3 regions of the Bacillus sp. CZDM1 genome follow, and region 3 is predicted to be linked to each of the others. Evidence: riboswitches for the same ligand, from Rfam matches in the RefSeq annotation. Region 3 holds a riboswitch; each other region holds the start of a gene.

What was found. A riboswitch is a leader RNA that binds a small molecule or an ion and turns the genes downstream of it on or off. The one in region 3 is predicted to bind S-adenosylmethionine.
Region 1: another riboswitch for S-adenosylmethionine. It lies ahead of metK (methionine adenosyltransferase); the one in region 3 lies ahead of mtnW (2,3-diketo-5-methylthiopentyl-1-phosphate enolase).
Region 2: another riboswitch for S-adenosylmethionine. It lies ahead of ACY3XC_RS13775 (methionine ABC transporter ATP-binding protein); the one in region 3 lies ahead of mtnW (2,3-diketo-5-methylthiopentyl-1-phosphate enolase).

Annotation. Positions count from the first base shown of each region.
Region 1 covers NZ_JBUESO010000018.1:25,383-31,573, forward strand. The annotation lists gene ACY3XC_RS25625 (ABC transporter substrate-binding protein) at 1-319, opposite strand, end outside; gene ACY3XC_RS25630 (alpha/beta hydrolase family protein) at 451-1,242, shown strand; gene ACY3XC_RS25635 (DUF2584 domain-containing protein) at 1,283-1,525, shown strand; gene pckA (phosphoenolpyruvate carboxykinase (ATP)) at 1,565-3,151, opposite strand; SAM riboswitch class I at 3,370-3,509, shown strand; gene metK (methionine adenosyltransferase) at 3,898-5,097, shown strand; gene asnB (asparagine synthase (glutamine-hydrolyzing)) at 5,299-6,191, shown strand, end outside.
Region 2 covers NZ_JBUESO010000005.1:228,680-234,870, forward strand. The annotation lists gene ACY3XC_RS13770 (O-acetylhomoserine aminocarboxypropyltransferase/cysteine synthase family protein) at 1-1,222, shown strand, start outside; SAM riboswitch class I at 1,356-1,464, shown strand; gene ACY3XC_RS13775 (methionine ABC transporter ATP-binding protein) at 1,628-2,653, shown strand; gene ACY3XC_RS13780 (methionine ABC transporter permease) at 2,646-3,311, shown strand; gene ACY3XC_RS13785 (MetQ/NlpA family ABC transporter substrate-binding protein) at 3,330-4,157, shown strand; gene sufC (Fe-S cluster assembly ATPase SufC) at 4,588-5,373, shown strand; gene sufD (Fe-S cluster assembly protein SufD) at 5,397-6,191, shown strand, end outside.
Region 3 covers NZ_JBUESO010000003.1:69,988-76,178, forward strand. The annotation lists gene ACY3XC_RS08000 (ATP-binding protein) at 1-265, shown strand, start outside; gene ACY3XC_RS08005 (carbon-nitrogen family hydrolase) at 303-1,085, opposite strand; gene ACY3XC_RS08010 (aminotransferase class I/II-fold pyridoxal phosphate-dependent enzyme) at 1,202-2,380, shown strand; SAM riboswitch class I at 2,458-2,567, shown strand; gene mtnW (2,3-diketo-5-methylthiopentyl-1-phosphate enolase) at 2,643-3,845, shown strand; gene ACY3XC_RS08020 (2-hydroxy-3-keto-5-methylthiopentenyl-1-phosphate phosphatase) at 3,846-4,517, shown strand; gene ACY3XC_RS08025 (methylthioribulose 1-phosphate dehydratase) at 4,514-5,143, shown strand; gene ACY3XC_RS08030 (1,2-dihydroxy-3-keto-5-methylthiopentene dioxygenase) at 5,170-5,700, shown strand; gene ACY3XC_RS08035 (aspartyl-phosphate phosphatase Spo0E family protein) at 5,970-6,191, shown strand, end outside.

The sequences.
Region 1 (6,191 bases), on a different contig from region 3:
TCGAATCCTGGGCGTACACGTAAATAGATGTCTCTGAGCCTACCAAGGCGATGTCGGCACCACCTGATAACAAAGCAGTCATGGTTTTATCACCGCCAAAGGCTGTTGATAGTTCAACATCTAAACCTTCTTCTTCGAAAAATCCTTTTGCGATGGCAACATATTCAGGAGCATAGAAGATAGAACGGGTAACTTCCACTAATCGGACCTTTTCGATTTTCTCAGTGTCGGTTGTGTTAGTACCGTTACAAGCTGAAATTGAAAACATGAGAATCACAATGAGAAGTGCTGAAAAACCGAATTTAAACCATTTTTTCACACTAAAACCCCCTTTAAGTAAGGAAAAAATCTGGGCTGTTGGCCTACCATATCGTATGATAAAGTAATAAATGTGTGAATGCCCAGTTACATCAATTTTTTGATGATTGAAATGAAAGGGTGAACTGTAAGGTGATCAAACCAAATGAAAAAATCATCGAGGCGTATCGATTCCCTTCACCCAATCCTCGTGTGGAATTATGGGAAATAACCTATTTATCTAATGGATTGAGAGTAAAAGGGTTGCTGGCAGAACCAAAAAGGAAAGGAAGCTATGACGGCTTTTTATACTTGCGCGGAGGCATTAAAAACGTTGGAAAAGTAAGACCTTCAAGAATTGCACAATTTGCCTCTGAGGGATTCATCGTATTTGCTCCCTATTATCGAGGGAATCAAGGAGGGGAGGGGAATGAAGATTTTGCTGGAGAGGATAGACACGACGCATTTACAGCCTTTGAGCTATTAAGAACAATACCTGGGGTGAGAGATATCCATGTATTTGGTTTTTCCCGAGGTGGTGTAATGGCATTGATGACAGGAGTTGAGTTTCCTGAGGCAGCTTCCATTGTGACTTGGGGCGGAGTAAGTGACATGTTTTTAACATACGAAGAAAGAAAAGACTTACGGAAGATGCTAAAAAGGGTCATTGGCGGTACACCGGGGAAATATCCAACAAGATATGAGGAACGAACTCCTCTCTATGAGCTTGAAAGGATTAAAGCTCCTGTTCTCATCATCCACGGGGTAAAAGACCATAATGTATCCGTGGAGCATGCCTACAGACTTGAACGCAGACTAAGGATACTAGATAAGCAGGTGGAATCCTGGTATTTTGATGAGTATACTCACTACTTCCCTCCAGTGGTAAACAGAAAAATCGTGAAGGATTTATCGAAGTGGATGAAAAATCAAATCAAAAGATGATAAAATAATGGTAAGTCCAAAAGCTGAGGAGCGGATACATATGGGTATGCCCTTTGAGTTAAATACATTGATTGTAACAAAAGGCAGAGAGAAGAGAGTTGAAGAAAACCTTTTCCAATTAGAAAAAGAAGGCTATAGACTTTATCCAATTGATATTCCGATTGATGTTAGAAAAACTCTTGAAAGCGATACGAGCGGAACAGCTGTGATTAAAAAAGTAGAATGGCAAAATAGCAGCACGATGATCACCTACCAATTAATTTCATTAAATTCCACGAATTAAAAAAAACGCCCTTATCGATTAACGATAAGGGCTTTCACTTTAAGCGATCGGACCGCCTTTTGATTCTATTTCTGCAGAGACCTTCGTGAATTTCTTGAAGTTTTCACGGAATTTACCTGCTAATTCTTTCGCTTTCATTTCATATGTCTGTGGGTCTGCCCATGTTTTGCTTGGCTGCAAGACCTCATCAGGAACACCAGCAATGTGGAGTGGAATATTTAGACCGAAAATATCGTCTCTAACTGTTTCAACTAGGTTTAGTTCTCCTTCAAGTGCAGCCTGAATCATAGCTCTTGTGTAGGATAGCTTCATCCGGCTGCCGACTCCGTATTCCCCGCCAGTCCAGCCAGTATTCACTAAAAAGACATTAGCATTATGCTCAAGAATTTTTTCACCTAGCATTTCGGCATAACGTGTTGCAGGCAAAGGTAGAAATGGTGCACCAAAGCATGTTGAGAAGGTTGCTTCAGGTGATGTAACACCACGCTCTGTACCTGCTAATTTTGATGTATAGCCACTTAAGAAATGAAACATGGCTTGCTCTTTCGTTAATTTTGAGATTGGAGGCAGTACACCAAATGCATCGGCTGTTAAAAAGACAATGGTATTCGGATGGCCTGCAATACTTGGCTTCACAATATTATCAATCGCTTCAATCGGATAGGCTGCCCGTGTATTTTCAGTTAGTGTCGCATCGTCATAGTCTGCAATTCTAGTTTCCGGATTAAGCACAACATTTTCAAGTACAGAACCAAAACGGATGGCATCGAAGATTTGTGGTTCTTTTTCACGAGATAAATTAATGGTTTTTGCATAGCAGCCACCTTCAATATTGAAGACGCCGTTTGACGACCAACCATGCTCATCATCACCAATTAAGCGACGTTTAGGGTCTGCAGATAAGGTGGTTTTACCTGTCCCAGAAAGGCCAAAGAACAGAGCAACATCACCTTCAACACCAATATTTGACGAACAATGCATGGAGAAAATATTATTCTCAGGCAATAGGTAATTCATAATTGAAAAAATGGACTTTTTCATTTCACCTGCATATTCAGTTCCACCAATTAATATCGTACGTTTCTCAAAAGAGATGATAATAAAGGTTTCAGACTTTGTTCCATCAACGGCAGGATTTGCTTTGAAGTTTGGAGCAGAAATCACGTTGAAACCGGCTTTATGTGTCAGTAATTCTTCTGCATTTGGGCGGATAAACAATTGATGCGCAAATAGATTATGCCATGCAAATTCATTCACAACTTGAATTGGCAATTGTGTCTTTTTATCTGCACCCGCAAAACCTTTAAACACAAATATTTCTTCTTTTTCTTTTAAGTAGTCTAAAACTTTATGATAGAGGTTGTTAAAAACATCTTCCGAAATTGGCTGGTTTAATTGACCCCAATCGATTTTATCCTTTATAGATTCTTCCATTACAATAAATTTGTCTTGTGGAGATCGTCCTGTATATTTACCTGTAGATACACTAATGGCACCAGTAGAGGTTAATTTTCCTTCATTCCTTGATAAGACTTTTTCCACTAATTGAGGTACTGACAATTGAATGTGAACATTATTTTCTTCTAACAATTGACTTAATTCATTTGGAACATATACGGAATTCATCAGAGAAAACCCTTCCTTTTTTGTTTTTTAATATTCATTATATTTACGAATAGTATAACACATTGAACTGAATAGTCTATACTAATTAGAGAATTTAGGTTGTATTATTTACTATAATGTAGAAGTGGGAAAAATTCATATTTTTACCCTTAATTTGCTAAAAAAAATATTGACAATGTTCGACATGTTCAAGTATGATTTTAATTTGAACGGATACTCTCTTATCCTGAGCTGGTGGAGGGACAGGCCCTATGAAACCCAGCAACCTGCTTTATGAGAAATGGATCGCATATTCGATTCAATTCTCAAGTGCGAAGGTGCTAATCTGACGCAAGGCTTTGACCTTGAACGATAAGAGTGAAAGGCCCGGAACAACCTTTCCTCATGTGGTAAGGTTTTTTGTTTTGTATAAGACCTTTTATTTAATGTGCTAATAAAGGCTCTTTTCTTATACTTTGCTGCTATTGTAGATTGAGGCCCTTGTTGAGCAATGAATTGTTGCAAAAGAATTTTCATTGTAAGAAAAGAGCTGCAACCTTAATCTCAAGCACAAAAATAAATTGTTCCGCGTTAAAATCGGATTTAGGATTTTAACAACAATTTTATGAAAACAGCCTTAATAAAAATCCTTTGTTTATTTCATACTAAGGGAATGAGTACCGTATCAATAATGTCAGTGGTTCAAGAAGTATTCCTGTAACCTTCATGTGAACCTTGATTTATCTCATAATATAGGAGGAAATCAGATGTCAAGAAACGCACGTTTGTTCACTTCTGAATCAGTAACGGAAGGTCATCCAGATAAAATCTGTGACCAAATTTCTGATTCGATTTTAGATGCAATTTTAGCAAAGGATGCAAATGCTCGGGTTGCTTGTGAAACTTCTGTAACAACTGGTTTAGTTTTAGTTGCAGGGGAAATTACTACATCTACTTACGTTGATATTCCAAAAATCGTTCGTGAAACGGTGAAGGGTATCGGGTACGATCGTGCTAAATATGGTTTTGATTCCGAGACCTGTGCAGTATTAACCTCAATCGGTGAACAAAGTCCTGACATCGCAATGGGTGTTGATCAGGCACTTGAGGCACGTGAAGGACTAATGTCTGATGAAGAAATTGAAGCAATTGGAGCAGGGGACCAAGGCTTAATGTTTGGTTTTGCTTGTAATGAAACAAATGAGCTTATGCCTCTTCCAATCTCTCTTGCACATAAGCTTGCTCGTAAGTTAACAGAGGTAAGAAAAGATAAAGTTCTTGAATACCTTCGTCCCGATGGAAAAACTCAAGTAACCGTTGAGTATGATGAAAATGATAAGCCTGTTCGAATTGATACGATTGTCATTTCAACTCAGCATAATCCAGAGGTAACATTGGAGCAAATCCAACGTAACTTGAAGGAATATGTTATTAATCCAGTGGTACCAAAGGAATTAATCGATGAAAATACAAAATACTTTATCAACCCAACAGGACGTTTCGTTATTGGCGGACCTCAAGGGGATGCTGGGTTAACAGGACGTAAAATCATTGTTGATACATATGGCGGATATGCTCGTCATGGCGGAGGTGCTTTCTCCGGTAAGGATCCTACAAAGGTTGACCGTTCTGCGGCCTATGCAGCACGTTATGTTGCGAAGAATATTGTAGCAGCAGGACTTGCTGATAAAGTTGAAGTACAGCTTGCCTATGCAATTGGTGTAGCAAGACCCGTTTCAATTGCTGTTGATACATTTGGTACTGGCAAAGTGAGCGAAGATGTATTAGTTGAACTGGTAGGTTCAAACTTTGACCTTCGTCCTGCTGGAATCATTAAAATGTTGGATCTTCGCCGCCCAATCTATAAACAAACAGCTGCATATGGTCATTTTGGCCGTACTGATGTTGATCTTCCTTGGGAGCGTACAGACAAAGCAGACACTTTGCGTCAACAAGCAAATATTTAACCAAAATACAGGGGAGTTGCATTTTACATGTAACTCTCTTTTTCATTTAGTCGTCTAAGTTTAGGGCAATGTGTTTATGTAAAAACTGTTTATACCTGAATTTTCCTACCTTTCACACTGCCATTTTTCAAATAATAGTGGTAGGATAAGAGAGTATGTTTTTTAGATTGGATATTTAGATTGGAGTAGGTGACGTACATAATGTGTGGTTTTATTGGTTGTGTACACGACAAGGAACAAAACTATCGTGATGAACAAAAACAACAATTCAAAAATATGAACGATATTATTACCCATCGTGGACCTGATGATGATGGCTTTTTTTATGATGATCATATTCAATTTGGCTTTCGCCGTTTAAGTATTATTGATATTGAATGTGGACATCAGCCATTAACATATGAAAATGAGCGTTATTGGATTATTTTTAACGGTGAGGTTTACAACTACGTAGAACTTCGTGAAGAATTGCTCAAAGAGGGCTTACAGTTTGCCACAAATTCAGATACAGAAGTCATTATTGCTCTATACAGCCATTTGAAAGAAAAGGCGGTAGAAAAATTACGCGGGATGTTTGCCTTTACGATTTGGGATAAACAAGAACAGACACTATTTGGTGCCAGAGACCCATTTGGGATTAAACCATACTTTTATTTTGTGGATGAAGAGAGAACTTTCTTTGCTTCTGAGAAAAAGAGTATCCTTTTAGCCCTTGAAAATGATGTTTTAGACTATGATTCACTTCAGCACTATTTGACTTATCAGTTTGTCCCTGAGCCTAATACGATGTCTAAAGGTATTCATAAGTTGGAGCCAGGACATTATTTTACGAAAAAGATTGGCTCGCCAATGGAGATCAAGAGGTATTGGAAAGCGCATTTTAACCCGATCCAAAAATCAGAGTCAGATTTTATTAAAGAAATACAAGATGTGTTAATAGATTCAGTAAAAATGCATATGAGAAGTGATGTTCCGGTCGGTTCTTTTCTTTCAGGCGGAATAGATTCTTCGATTATTGCATCCATTGCGAAACAATTTCACCCAGCTATTAAGACGTTTTCTGTTGGTTTCGAGTACCAGGGATTCAGTGAAAT
Region 2 (6,191 bases), on a different contig from region 3:
TTACCAAAATAATGCCTACCAATTTAAAAATACGGAACATGCAGCAAATCTTTTTGCATTGAAAGAAACTGGATACATATATACTCGAATCCATAATCCGACAACAACTGTTTTCGAAGAAAGAGTTGCTCTGTTGGAAGGTGGAGTAGGGGCGCTAGCGGTTGCGAGCGGAATGGCTGCGATTACCTTGGCCATCCTAAATATTGCTGAAGCGGGTGATGAAATCGTTTCTGCATCCAATTTATATGGTGGAACATACAATTTATTTGCTGTTACACTTCCTAAATATGGAATCAAGGTTAAGTTTGTTGACCCGGAAAATCCGGAAAACTTCCGCGCAGCAATCAATGATAAAACAAAAGCTGTATTTGCTGAAACGATTGGTAATCCATCTTTAAGAATTCTTGATATTGAAAAAGTAGCAGAAATTGCTCATGAAGCAGGAGTTCCATTAATTATTGATAATACCTTTGCTACACCATACCTATGCAGACCGATAGAATATGGCGCAGATGTTGTAATTCATTCAGCGACGAAATGGCTTTTAGGGAATGGCACTTCAACAGGCGGAGTTATTGTAGATGGAGGAAAGTTTGATTGGAATTCACCAAAATTCCCTGGTTTTACTACTCCTGACCCGAGTTATCATGATCTTGTATATGCAGAAGCATTAGGTGCTGTTGCCTATATTATTAAAGCACGTGTTCAGTTATTACGTGATTTAGGACCTGCATTAAGTCCACAAAACGCGTTTCAATTCACGCTCGGTCTTGAAACCCTGCATGTCAGAATGAAGGAACATGTTGCTAATACCAAGGAAGTAGTGAATTATTTAGTAAAGCATCCTGCAGTAGAGTGGGTATCTTACCCTGGTCACACTTCACATCCTGATTATGAATTGGCAAGTAAGTATTTACCTAAGGGTGCAGGATCTATGATTGTTTTTGGTATAAAAGGTGGAAGAGATGCAGGAGCAAAATTAATTGATTGTATTACACTTTTTGCCCATGTAGCGAATGTTGGCGATGCAAAAAGCTTAATTATCCATCCTGCCAGCACCACTCACCAGCAGCTAGATGCAGAAGGACTAAAGTCAGCGGGTGTTTCGGAGGATTTAATTCGACTTTCCATTGGCATCGAAAATGTGGAGGACCTGATCGAAGATCTAGAATCAGCGATTGAGGCTGCCACAGGTGTTTCTTCCATCAAAGCAAAAGCATAAAGTAAGATTAATGTTTATTCAAAATATGAAGAAAATTTGTTTGACACTACTTTTTATCCGTGATAAGATTACTTTCGTACCAAAATGATTGCTTAAATTCGTGAACGTAATAATTAAATATAGAATGCTATAGCTCTTATCAAGAGAGGTGGAGGGATGTGCCCGATGAAGCCCGGCAACCGTCAATATTTATATTGAAATGGTGCCAATTCACACAAAGCGATTGCTTTGGAAGATGGGAGAAAGGTTTTTATTTATGATGCCTTTCTGCCCAATGCAGAAAGGTTTTTTATTTTTCTACTATAAGAATGTTTTTACGAAAACAATCAAACCCTATATTTAAGAAGTACAATCTGGTTGAAGTTTTTGCAATTCATTTTTAATTGGATAAAAGTAGGTGATGGAATGATTTCTATAAAAGATGTCCAAAAAGTGTTCCCTTCTAAACAGGGACAGCTTAAAGCAGTCGATGATGTGAACTTAGAGATAAAAGAAGGAGAAATTTTTGGTGTAATCGGATATAGCGGTGCTGGTAAAAGTACCTTAATACGAATGCTTAATGGACTAGAGCTTCCAACAGCGGGTTCTGTTACGGTTGCTGGTCGGGTTATATCAAAAATTAGAGGCAGCCAGCTCAGAAAAGCACGTCAGGAAATTAGTATGATCTTTCAGCATTTTAATCTGCTTTGGTCAAGGACAGTTAGTGAGAATATTGCTTTTCCTTTAGAAATCGCTGGAGTAAATGGACCGCAAAGAAAGAAAAAGGTCGCGGAGCTAGTTAAGCTAGTTGGCCTGGAGGGAAGAGAAAATGCGTATCCATCACAGCTTAGTGGTGGACAAAAGCAACGGGTTGGTATTGCCAGGGCACTTGCCAATAATCCTAAAGTACTGCTTTGTGATGAAGCAACATCAGCTCTTGATCCGCAAACAACAGATTCCATTTTGGAATTGTTAGTAGATATCAATAAACGTCTTGGTTTAACGATTGTCTTAATTACACATGAAATGCATGTCATTCGAAAAATCTGCCACCGGGTTGCGGTGATGGAAAGTGGGAAAATCGTCGAACTCGGTTCTGTTTTGGATGTGTTTAAACATCCGCAGCAGCCAATTACGAAACGATTTGTCCAACAGGTTACTGAACCTGAAGAAACCAGAGAAACAATTGAACACCTACTTGAACTTTTTCCACAAGGAAAAGTGGTCCAGCTTTCGTTCGTTGGGGAATCAACAGAACAGCCACTAATCACAAATATCGTCCGAGATTATGATGTCATTGTAAATATTCTTCAAGGGAAAATTTCGCACACGCAAAACGGATCATATGGAACATTATTTATCCATTTGGATGGACAAGCGAACGAAATACAGAAAGCCATTGATTATATTCATTCTCAGCAAATCGGAGTGGAGGTGATCAGTAATGGCTAACTTTATGGAAATAGTAAAATGGGAAAATTTATTAGCTGCAACAGGTGAAACCATTTATATGACTTCCATTTCAGTGTTTGCCACATTTGTCTTAGGGTTGCTTCTCGGCTTGCTATTATTTTTAACGGCGGAAGGGAATTTATGGGCGAATCGGACTATAAATGTCATCATTGGAAGCTTTGTAAATATTTTCAGATCCATCCCGTTTATTATCTTAATCATTTTATTAATTCCGTTTACAAAATTTTTACTTGATACTATCCTCGGTGCAAACGCGGCCCTGCCGGCGCTAATTATTGGTGCAGCTCCTTTTTATGCACGTATGGTAGAAATCGCTCTTAGGGAAATCGATAAAGGTGTTATTGAGGCATCACAATCGATGGGTGCAACACATGGTCATCTCATATTTAAAGTCCTAATACCAGAATCATTGCCGGCATTAATTTCAGGGATTACAGTCACAGCTATTTCGCTAGTTGGCTTTACTGCAATGGCCGGGGTCATTGGTGCTGGCGGACTTGGACATTTCGCATATCTAGAAGGTTTTCAGCGCAACAGACCAATTGTTACGCTAGTTGCAACGGTTGCGATATTAATTTTGGTATTTATTATCCAATTTATTGGAGATTATTTTACAAAGAAAACAGATAAACGATAACTGGAGGAGTGTAAGAAGATGAAAAAAATAATTAGTTTTATAGTATTAGCAATTTTAACAATCGCATTAACAGCTTGCGGTGGTGAAAAAGACGATTCATCAGATTCAGCTGGTAACAAGAAATTAGTTGTTGGTGCATCTGCTGTACCACATGCGGAAGTGCTAGACGCGGCAAAACCCTTATTAAAGGAAAAAGGTATTGATTTAGAAGTACAGGTTTTTCAAGACTATATTCTTCCAAACGTAACGTTAAGAGATAAAGACCTTGATGCAAACTATTTCCAAACACCAGGGTATTTAGCCTTGCAAATGGAGGAAAATAAGGATTTTGACTTTGTGAGTGTTGGTGAAATTCATAAAGAACCTATTGGCATATATTCTAAAGAATATAAAAGTTTGAAAGACCTTCCAAATGGTGCAAAAATTATTATGAGTGACTCACTAAGTGACCATGGACGAATTTTACCGATTTTTGAAAAAGAAGGTTTAATTAAGCTTAAAGAAGGCGTTGGCGAAAATGCAAGAGTTGAGGATATTGTTGAAAATCCAAAGAATCTTGATTTCTCAACATTAATTGAAGCAAAATTATTAGCTACTTCATTCGAAAGTGGTGAAGGGGATGCGGTGGTTATTAATACGAACTACGCATTAGAAGGCAATGTTGACATTGGAAAGTATGGAATTGCATTTGAAGGTGATGATGTTGTTCCTGCAAACCTAGTAGTTGTCCGTTCAGAGGATAAAGACCGAGAAGAAATCAAGGCTCTTGTTGAAGTCCTTCGCTCAAAGGAAATCCAAGATTTCATTCTTGAAAAATACCAAGGTGCGGTAACGGTATCTGAATAAGAAATAATATTGAAGAAAGTCACAAAAGCCAGTTAAGGAGAACTTACTGGCTTTCTTCTATTTTTATTTTGCTTACATGAAACCAATAAAATAGGTAAAAATAGGTAGGAAATAATAATGAGGAAGTCTTGGCAAAATAGAGATAAATACGTTATGATTTTATTCGTATGTGAATACATAAAGCGGTCACATGTTTTAAAATTCTGAATTTATTATAGTACAGACACATCTTGTCTACTTATTCATTCTCATTTGGTTTGTGTTTAGTGAAAATAAATTTCTTTATCTTTTCATGAAAGTTAATACTGTTTATAAGTTGCTAACACATTCGATTTGTTATAAGATTGTAATGAGAATAAAGTGAGAATAGAATTTTGCGGCCGGCGTCAGAGGCTACAAGATACAAAATTATCTTTGCGGAGGTATATATATGGCTGGATCAACATTAACGATCAAAGATTTACATGTAGAAATTGATGGAAAAGAAATTTTAAAAGGTGTAAACCTTGAAATAAAAGGTGGAGAAATTCACGCAATCATGGGACCAAATGGTACGGGTAAATCTACTTTATCTTCTGCTATTATGGGTCATCCAAAATATGAAGTAACGAGCGGAAATATTACTCTAGACGATCAAAACGTTCTTGAAATGGAAGTAGACGAGCGAGCTCGTGCCGGTCTATTTTTAGCAATGCAATATCCAAGTGAAATTAACGGGGTTACAAATGCGGATTTCTTACGTTCTGCTCTTAACAGCCGTCTTGGCGAAGGAAATGAAATTTCACTAATGAAATTTATTCGCAAAATGGATAAGCAGATGGAATTCCTTGAAATGGATCTTGATATGGCACAACGCTATTTAAATGAAGGATTTTCAGGTGGAGAGAAGAAGCGTAATGAAATTCTTCAATTAATGATGCTTGAGCCAAAAATCGCCATTTTAGACGAAATTGACTCAGGATTAGATATTGATGCCCTTAAGGTTGTTTCAAAAGGAATCAATCAAATGCGTGGAGAAGAATTTGGCTGTTTAGTTATTACTCACTATCAACGACTTTTAAATTATATCACTCCTGACTATGTGCACGTTATGATGCAGGGACGTATTGTGAAATCAGGCGGACCAGAACTAGCACAACGCTTAGAAGCAGAAGGATATGACTGGATCAAGCAAGAGCTCGGAATCGAAGATGAAACAGTTGGGCAAGAAGCGTAAGAGTTTGCGTTAGGAGGATAATCATGACAACAGAAACGAATTTATCATTTGATAAAGATTTTGTTCGTTCTTTTTCAAAAGAAATGAACGAGCCCGCTTGGATGGAGGAATTTCGTGTTAATGCATTTGAGTTAAGCGAAACCCTTCCAATGCCAAGACCAGATAAAACAAAAATTGATAAGTGGAATTTCACTCAATTTGATAATCATACTGTAAAAAGTGAAGCTTTCACAACACTTGCTGGGCTTCCAGAAGAAGTAAAAGCATTAATAGGTGATGAGGCTTCGGCTAAGAACTTATATATTCAGCGGAATCAAACACCTGCGTATATTTCTTTGTCAGAAGAATTAAAAGCGCAAGGTGTTATTTTCACAGATATCTTTACTGCACTTCGTGAACATAGCGAGCTTGTGCAAAAATACTTGTTAACAGAAGCTGTTAAAACAAACGAACATCGCCTGATTGCCTTCCACGCAGCACTAATTAATGGTGGAGCATTCTTATACATTCCTAAAAATGTTGAAATCAAAGAACCAATCCATTCTATTTATTTACATGATCATGCTGAGGCGAACCTTTTTAATCATGTTATTGTTGTTGCAGACGATAATAGTTCGGTAACTTATGTAGAAAACTATCTGTCAACGCTTGAATCTGCTAATGGTGTGTTTAACATTGTGACAGAAGTAGTTGCAAAAGCTGGTGCCAAGGTTCAGTACGGTGCTGTTGATACCCTTGCAAAGGGTATAACAACTTATGTGAATCGCCGTGGGTCTGCTGGAAGAGATGCTCGGATTGAATGGGCACTTGGTTTAATG
Region 3 (6,191 bases):
ACAAATTACAATTACGATAAATAAAACTGAGGAACAAAATGTACAAATATGTATTCAAGATGAAGGAATGGGGATTCCAAAGGATAAAATAAAAAAACTTGGAGAACCCTTTTATACCACAAAAGAAAAAGGTACGGGTTTAGGTTTAATGGTCAGTTACCGAATTATTGAGGAACATACTGGGAATATTCAAGTTGAAAGTGAAGAGAGAAAGGGAACAATATTTAAGATTACGTTACCAATAAATCATTTTTTAAATAAATAGAAAAACCACTTTCTATATAAGGAAGTGGTTTTTTAGATTAGTACAAATCAGGTCTTCTATCTTCAAAAATTGGTATTTGTTTACGAATATCTTTAACTAAATCTAACTCAATTACCGAAGACAGTATTTCCTCAGTCGCTCCTGCTTCTGCTATTACGTCTCCCCATGGGTCGATAATCATAGAATGACCTGCAAATTCATTATTTGGATCATTGCCTGAGCGATTACATGCAATAACGAAACATTGGTTTTCAATTGCTCTGGCAATGAGCAGCGACCTCCAATGCGTTAAACGGGGGGCAGGCCATTCTGCAACAACGAAAAGGGCTTCAGCTCCTTTAGAGGTATGCGCACGAATCCACTCTGGAAAACGAATATCATAACAGATTACTCCGCCAAAAGTGCTATTATCCAAATCGAATAACCCTATCTCCTCTCCAGCTTCGAGGTAAAGATGTTCGTCCATCAATTTGAAAAGATGTAGTTTGCTATATGAATGGACGAGGTGCCCTTTATTATTGATGATAAGAAGGGTATTCTTTACTCCCTGTTCACCCTGATTTGCCACAGAACCGCCTACAAAGTGAACCTGATATTTTATTGCTGCCTTTTTTAAAAAATCAATGGTATTGGCTGCACCCTTATCAGCGATCGTTTCAAGTCGTGTCAAATCATAGCCTGTTGTCCACAGCTCTGGAAAAACAATGATATCAGGATTTTCTTTCATTGCTTCTTTAATTAATCTTTCTGCCTTTTGATAGTTTTCAGTTGGATTACCAAAGGCAATGTCCATCTGCAAACAAGATATTTTAAATTTCACTAATATTCACCTCATTTTAATTTTTTAGAATTTTTTCTTTACAAGATGTATTAAAAGTTATATCATTTGTGACTAGAATTCAACAACAAAATGAAATAAATTAAGCAGGTGACAAGATGAAACAATTTCCAACATCGCAAATATTAAATAATCTTCCGAAGCAGTTTTTTGCTTCTTTAGTAAAAAAGGTAGGGAAATACATTGAAGAGGGCTATGATGTTATTAATTTAGGTCAAGGGAACCCTGATCAGGCCACTCCAAATCATATTGTAAAAAAAATGCAGGAAGCAGCGGCTAATCCTGTGAATCATAAGTATTCTCCTTTTCAAGGTCATACCTACTTAAAACAGGCTGCAGCTGACTTTTATCAAAGAGAGTATGGTGTTACCCTTAATCCTGATAACGAAGTGGCGATTTTGTTTGGCGGTAAGGCTGGATTGGTGGAAATACCACAATGCCTTTTAAATCCTGGTGATACAATTCTTGTACCAGATCCAGGATATCCAGATTACTTATCTGGGGTAGCGCTGGCAAAGGCGGAAATGGTAACGATGCCTCTCCGTGAAACAAATAATTTTCTGCCTGACTTTAGTGAATTACCTTCTGAGGCAATAGAAAAGGCAAAATTAATGTTCCTTAATTATCCTAACAACCCAACAGGGGCAGCAGCAACTAAGGAGTTCTTTGAGGAAACTGTTCATCTTGCAAACCAGCATGATATTTGTGTTGTTCATGATTTTGCTTACGGTGCAATAGGATTTGATGAGGAAAAGCCATTGAGCTTTTTACAAATTGATGGGGCAAAAGAAGTTGGTATTGAAATATATACTCTGTCTAAAACCTATAACATGGCAGGCTGGCGTGTCGGCTTCGCTGTAGGCAATAGCAGTGTTATTTCAGCGATTGAGCTTATTCAAGACCATCTCTATTGCAGTATTTTTGGCGGTATTCAGGAAGCTGCCGCTGAAGCATTAACAGGTCCGCAGGATTGTGTTCGAGATTTAAATAATCTTTATGAGCGCAGAAGAAATGTCTTGATTGAGGGGCTCTGTTCGCTGGGCTGGGATGTTACGGCTCCAAAGGGATCGTTTTTTGCTTGGCTAAAAGTTCCTGAGGGACTAACCTCTACTGAATTTGCTGACATCCTGCTAGAACAAGCACATATTGCAGTGGCACCTGGGATTGCATTTGGTGAACTAGGTGAAGGCTATGTCCGAGTCGGTTTACTCACAAGTGAGGAACGTTTAGAAGAAGCAGTGAGAAGAATTAGTAAGTTGGAAATTTTTAAAAAATAGATTGACAAAAAATATAATTCTTGGGATAATCCAAAATATAGTTTATTAACGTGATAATAGTAAATAATACGATCGTTTTCTTATCAAGAGCAGGCGGAGGGAAAAGCCCGATGAAGCCCGGCAACCGACTTAACACAATGTTAAGCACGGTGCTAAATCTTGCAGCAAAAAGGCTGAAAGATGAGAAGATGTTAGTTTGCGATGCTAACCTCTTCTTTTGCGAAGAGGTTTTTTATGTTTTTCGAAGAAAGGAAGATTAAAATTGTCTGAAATAATTGCCACATACCTAGTACACGGTGAAAAAAATCTTGAAAAAAAAGCAGAGGAAATAGCTTTAGGTTTGACTGTCGGTTCATGGACGAACTTGCCAGAACTAGAACAGAGTCAATTACGTAAGCACAAAGGCAGGGTGGTGTCGACTGAAGGTTTAACAGAGGAACAGTCACTCATACATATTGCCTATCCAGCCATCAATTTTTCAGATGATATTCCTGCGATTCTGACTACTGTTTTTGGAAAACTTTCATTAGATGGAAAAATAAAATTACTTGACTTACAGTTTAAGGATGAACTAAAAAATAAATTTCCTGGTCCTAGATTTGGTATTGGAGGATTAAGAGAAAAGCTCGGTATTTATAATCGTCCGTTATTAATGAGCATCTTTAAAGGGGTACTTGGTAAGGACTTGAATTTCCTAACTGAACAGCTAAAGCAACAGGCTCTAGGCGGTGTTGATTTTGTTAAGGATGATGAAATTCTCTTTGAAAATGAATTAACCCCTTTTGAAAAAAGAATAACAGCAGGCAATAAAATATTACAGGAAGTCTATGAACAAACAGGACATCGTACTTTGTACGCAGTAAACCTAACAGGCCGAACATCCCAGCTAAAGGACAAAGCGAGGAAAGCGAAGGAGCTTGGAGCGGACCTGTTATTATTTAATGTGTTTGCTTATGGATTGGATGTATTACAGGAGCTGCGTGAAGACGACCAAATTGCTTTACCATTAATGGCTCATCCTGCTGTAAGTGGTGCATTAACATCCTCTGCGTTTTATGGTCTTTCACATTCTTTGTTATTAGGTAAACTGCTCCGGCTTGCTGGTGCGGACTTGTCATTATTTCCATCACCATATGGAACTGTGGCATTGGAGAAATCATCAGCAATATCAATTGCAGAAGAATTAACAAAAAAAGATACAATAAAAAATTCATTTCCTGTCCCTTCTGCAGGAATACATCCAGGGTTGGTACCACTCCTGATTCGGGATTTCGGTATAGACTCAGTGATCAACGCTGGAGGCGGAGTTCACGGTCATCCTAATGGTGCGCGTGGCGGCGGTTTAGCATTCCGACAAGCTATTGAAGTGAATCTTCAAGGAAAGACATTAGTGGAAGGGGCAGAAATGTATCCTGAGCTAAAGACTGCACTGCAGTTATGGGGAAATGCTGAGGTGTCAGTATAAATGATGAGGCCAGTCATTTACTGTGATTTTGATGGAACGATTACTGAAAGTGATAATATCATCGCAATCATGAAAAAATTTGCACCTGCTAATTGGGTTGAAATTAAAGACCAAATTTTATCGCAGAAAATTTCAATTAGTGAGGGTGTAGGGAAATTATTCTCTGAATTACCAAGTAACCAAAGAGATGAAATTACAAAATTTGCGATCGAAAATGCTAAGATTCGTGATGGGTTTTCTGAATTTGTTGAATTTGCTAGAACCGAAGATATACCCCTTTATGTTGTCAGCGGTGGAATTGATTTCTTTGTATATCCCATTCTTGAAAAGTTCGGCCCTTTTGAAGGGATTTATTGTAACCACAGTGACTTTTCAGGGGAAAACATAAAAATACTTTGGCCATATACTTGTGATTCTTACTGTCAAAACGAATGCGGCTGCTGCAAACCTAGTATTATTCGGAAGATAAACCAGGATGAAGAATGCTTTACGATCGTAATTGGTGACTCGGTCACCGATCTTGAAGCAGCTAAACATGCTGATTTTGTGTTGGCTAGAGATCTCCTAGAAGAAAAATGTTCTGAATGGGATTTAAATTATAAAGGATTTACTACTTTTCATGACTGTATAGAAGAAATTAAAAATCGAATTGAGGTGCAGAGGACATCATGATAAAGGAAAAATGGCTGGAGTTAGCTGACATAAAAGATGAACTGGCTGAGCGGGATTGGTTTATGGGAACTAGCGGTAACCTTGCTATTAAGGTTAGTGATGATCCTCTACAGTTTCTGGTAACTGCAAGTGGTAAGGATAAACGCAAACGAACAGAAGAGGACTTTTTGCTGGTTAATGAATTTGGGCATGCAGTTGAAGAAACACACTTGAGACCATCTGCAGAAACGCTGCTTCACGTCGAAATATACCGAAGAACGAATGCAGGCTGTAGTCTTCATGTACACACTATTGATAATAACGTGATTTCTGAGCTATATGGGAACCAAGGGGAGGTAACATTTAAGGGTCAGGAACTGATTAAGGCTTTTAATATGTGGGAAGAGGACGCAGTGTTGACGATTCCAATCATCAAAAACTATGCTCATATTCCTACCCTCGCAGATGCATTTTCGGAGTATATCAATGAAGATTCAGGCGCTGTATTAATTCGTAATCACGGAATAACTGTTTGGGGAAGAAATGCTTTCGAGGCAAAAAAATTTCTAGAAGCTTCTGAGTTCTTATTTAAATATCAATTACGACTATTAGAACATAAGCAATACCAATTAAATAAAGTAGTTTAAATTTCTTAGGAGAGGATGGATTTATAATGGCATACATTACATTTCAAAGTAGAGAAGAACAAATTCTTAATAAAGAAGAAGTAGCGAGTTTTTTAGCGTCACAAGAGGTTATTTATGAATATTGGGATATTACAAAACTTCCTCAATCACTAGTGGAGAAGTATCTTTTGAGTGATGAAGAGAAAGAAGAAATCCTAAAGGTATTTTCAGTAGAAATATCAGATATTTCAGCACGCCGAGGGTACAAAGCTCAAGATGTTATTTCATTATCTGATAATACTCCAAATCTTGATACACTGCTAACAAACTTCAAAAATGAACATCACCATACAGACGATGAAGTTCGTTTTATTGTGAGCGGCCACGGAGTTTTTGTTATTCAAGGCAAAGACGGAGAATTTTTCGAAGTTCATCTAAATCCAGGAGACTTAATTTCTGTACCTGAAAATACAAGACATTATTTTACATTAGAAGAAGATCGTAAAGTAGTAGCGCTTCGAATTTTTGTTACAACAGAGGGCTGGGTACCAATCTACGAGAAAGAAGAAATTCATTAATAATATATTTAAACTGGCTGATTAGACAGCCAGTTTTTTAGTGGAGTTTTAGTAAATATATTTACTAAAACTCCACTAAAAAGGTATGGAAATTGTCGTAAAAGTAGAAAAAAAGACATGAATTTTGTCGAAAAATAGGGTAAAATGCTTGTTTTGTCTACTTTTGCGAAAGTGTTTACTTTTGCCTTAAATCTTGTCATAATTCATCAAGTAACCAATTTTTTTAGCGGTTTAGTGCAAAAGAGTAGGAGTAGGTGGAGAAATTGTATATGTCAGGTAATAGCCCTTCTGAGATGCTTAATGCAATAAAAATTAAACGTGCAATGATGATAAATTGTGCGAATACACAAGGATTTACAAGTGAAGAAACAATTAAATACAGCCAGGAGCTTGATATCTTAATAAATGAGTATCAAAAAGCTTCCCAGCATTTCTCAAGACCAAATGAAGAAATAAAGCTTGCTTTTAATCAAATGATTATGATTTGGCCG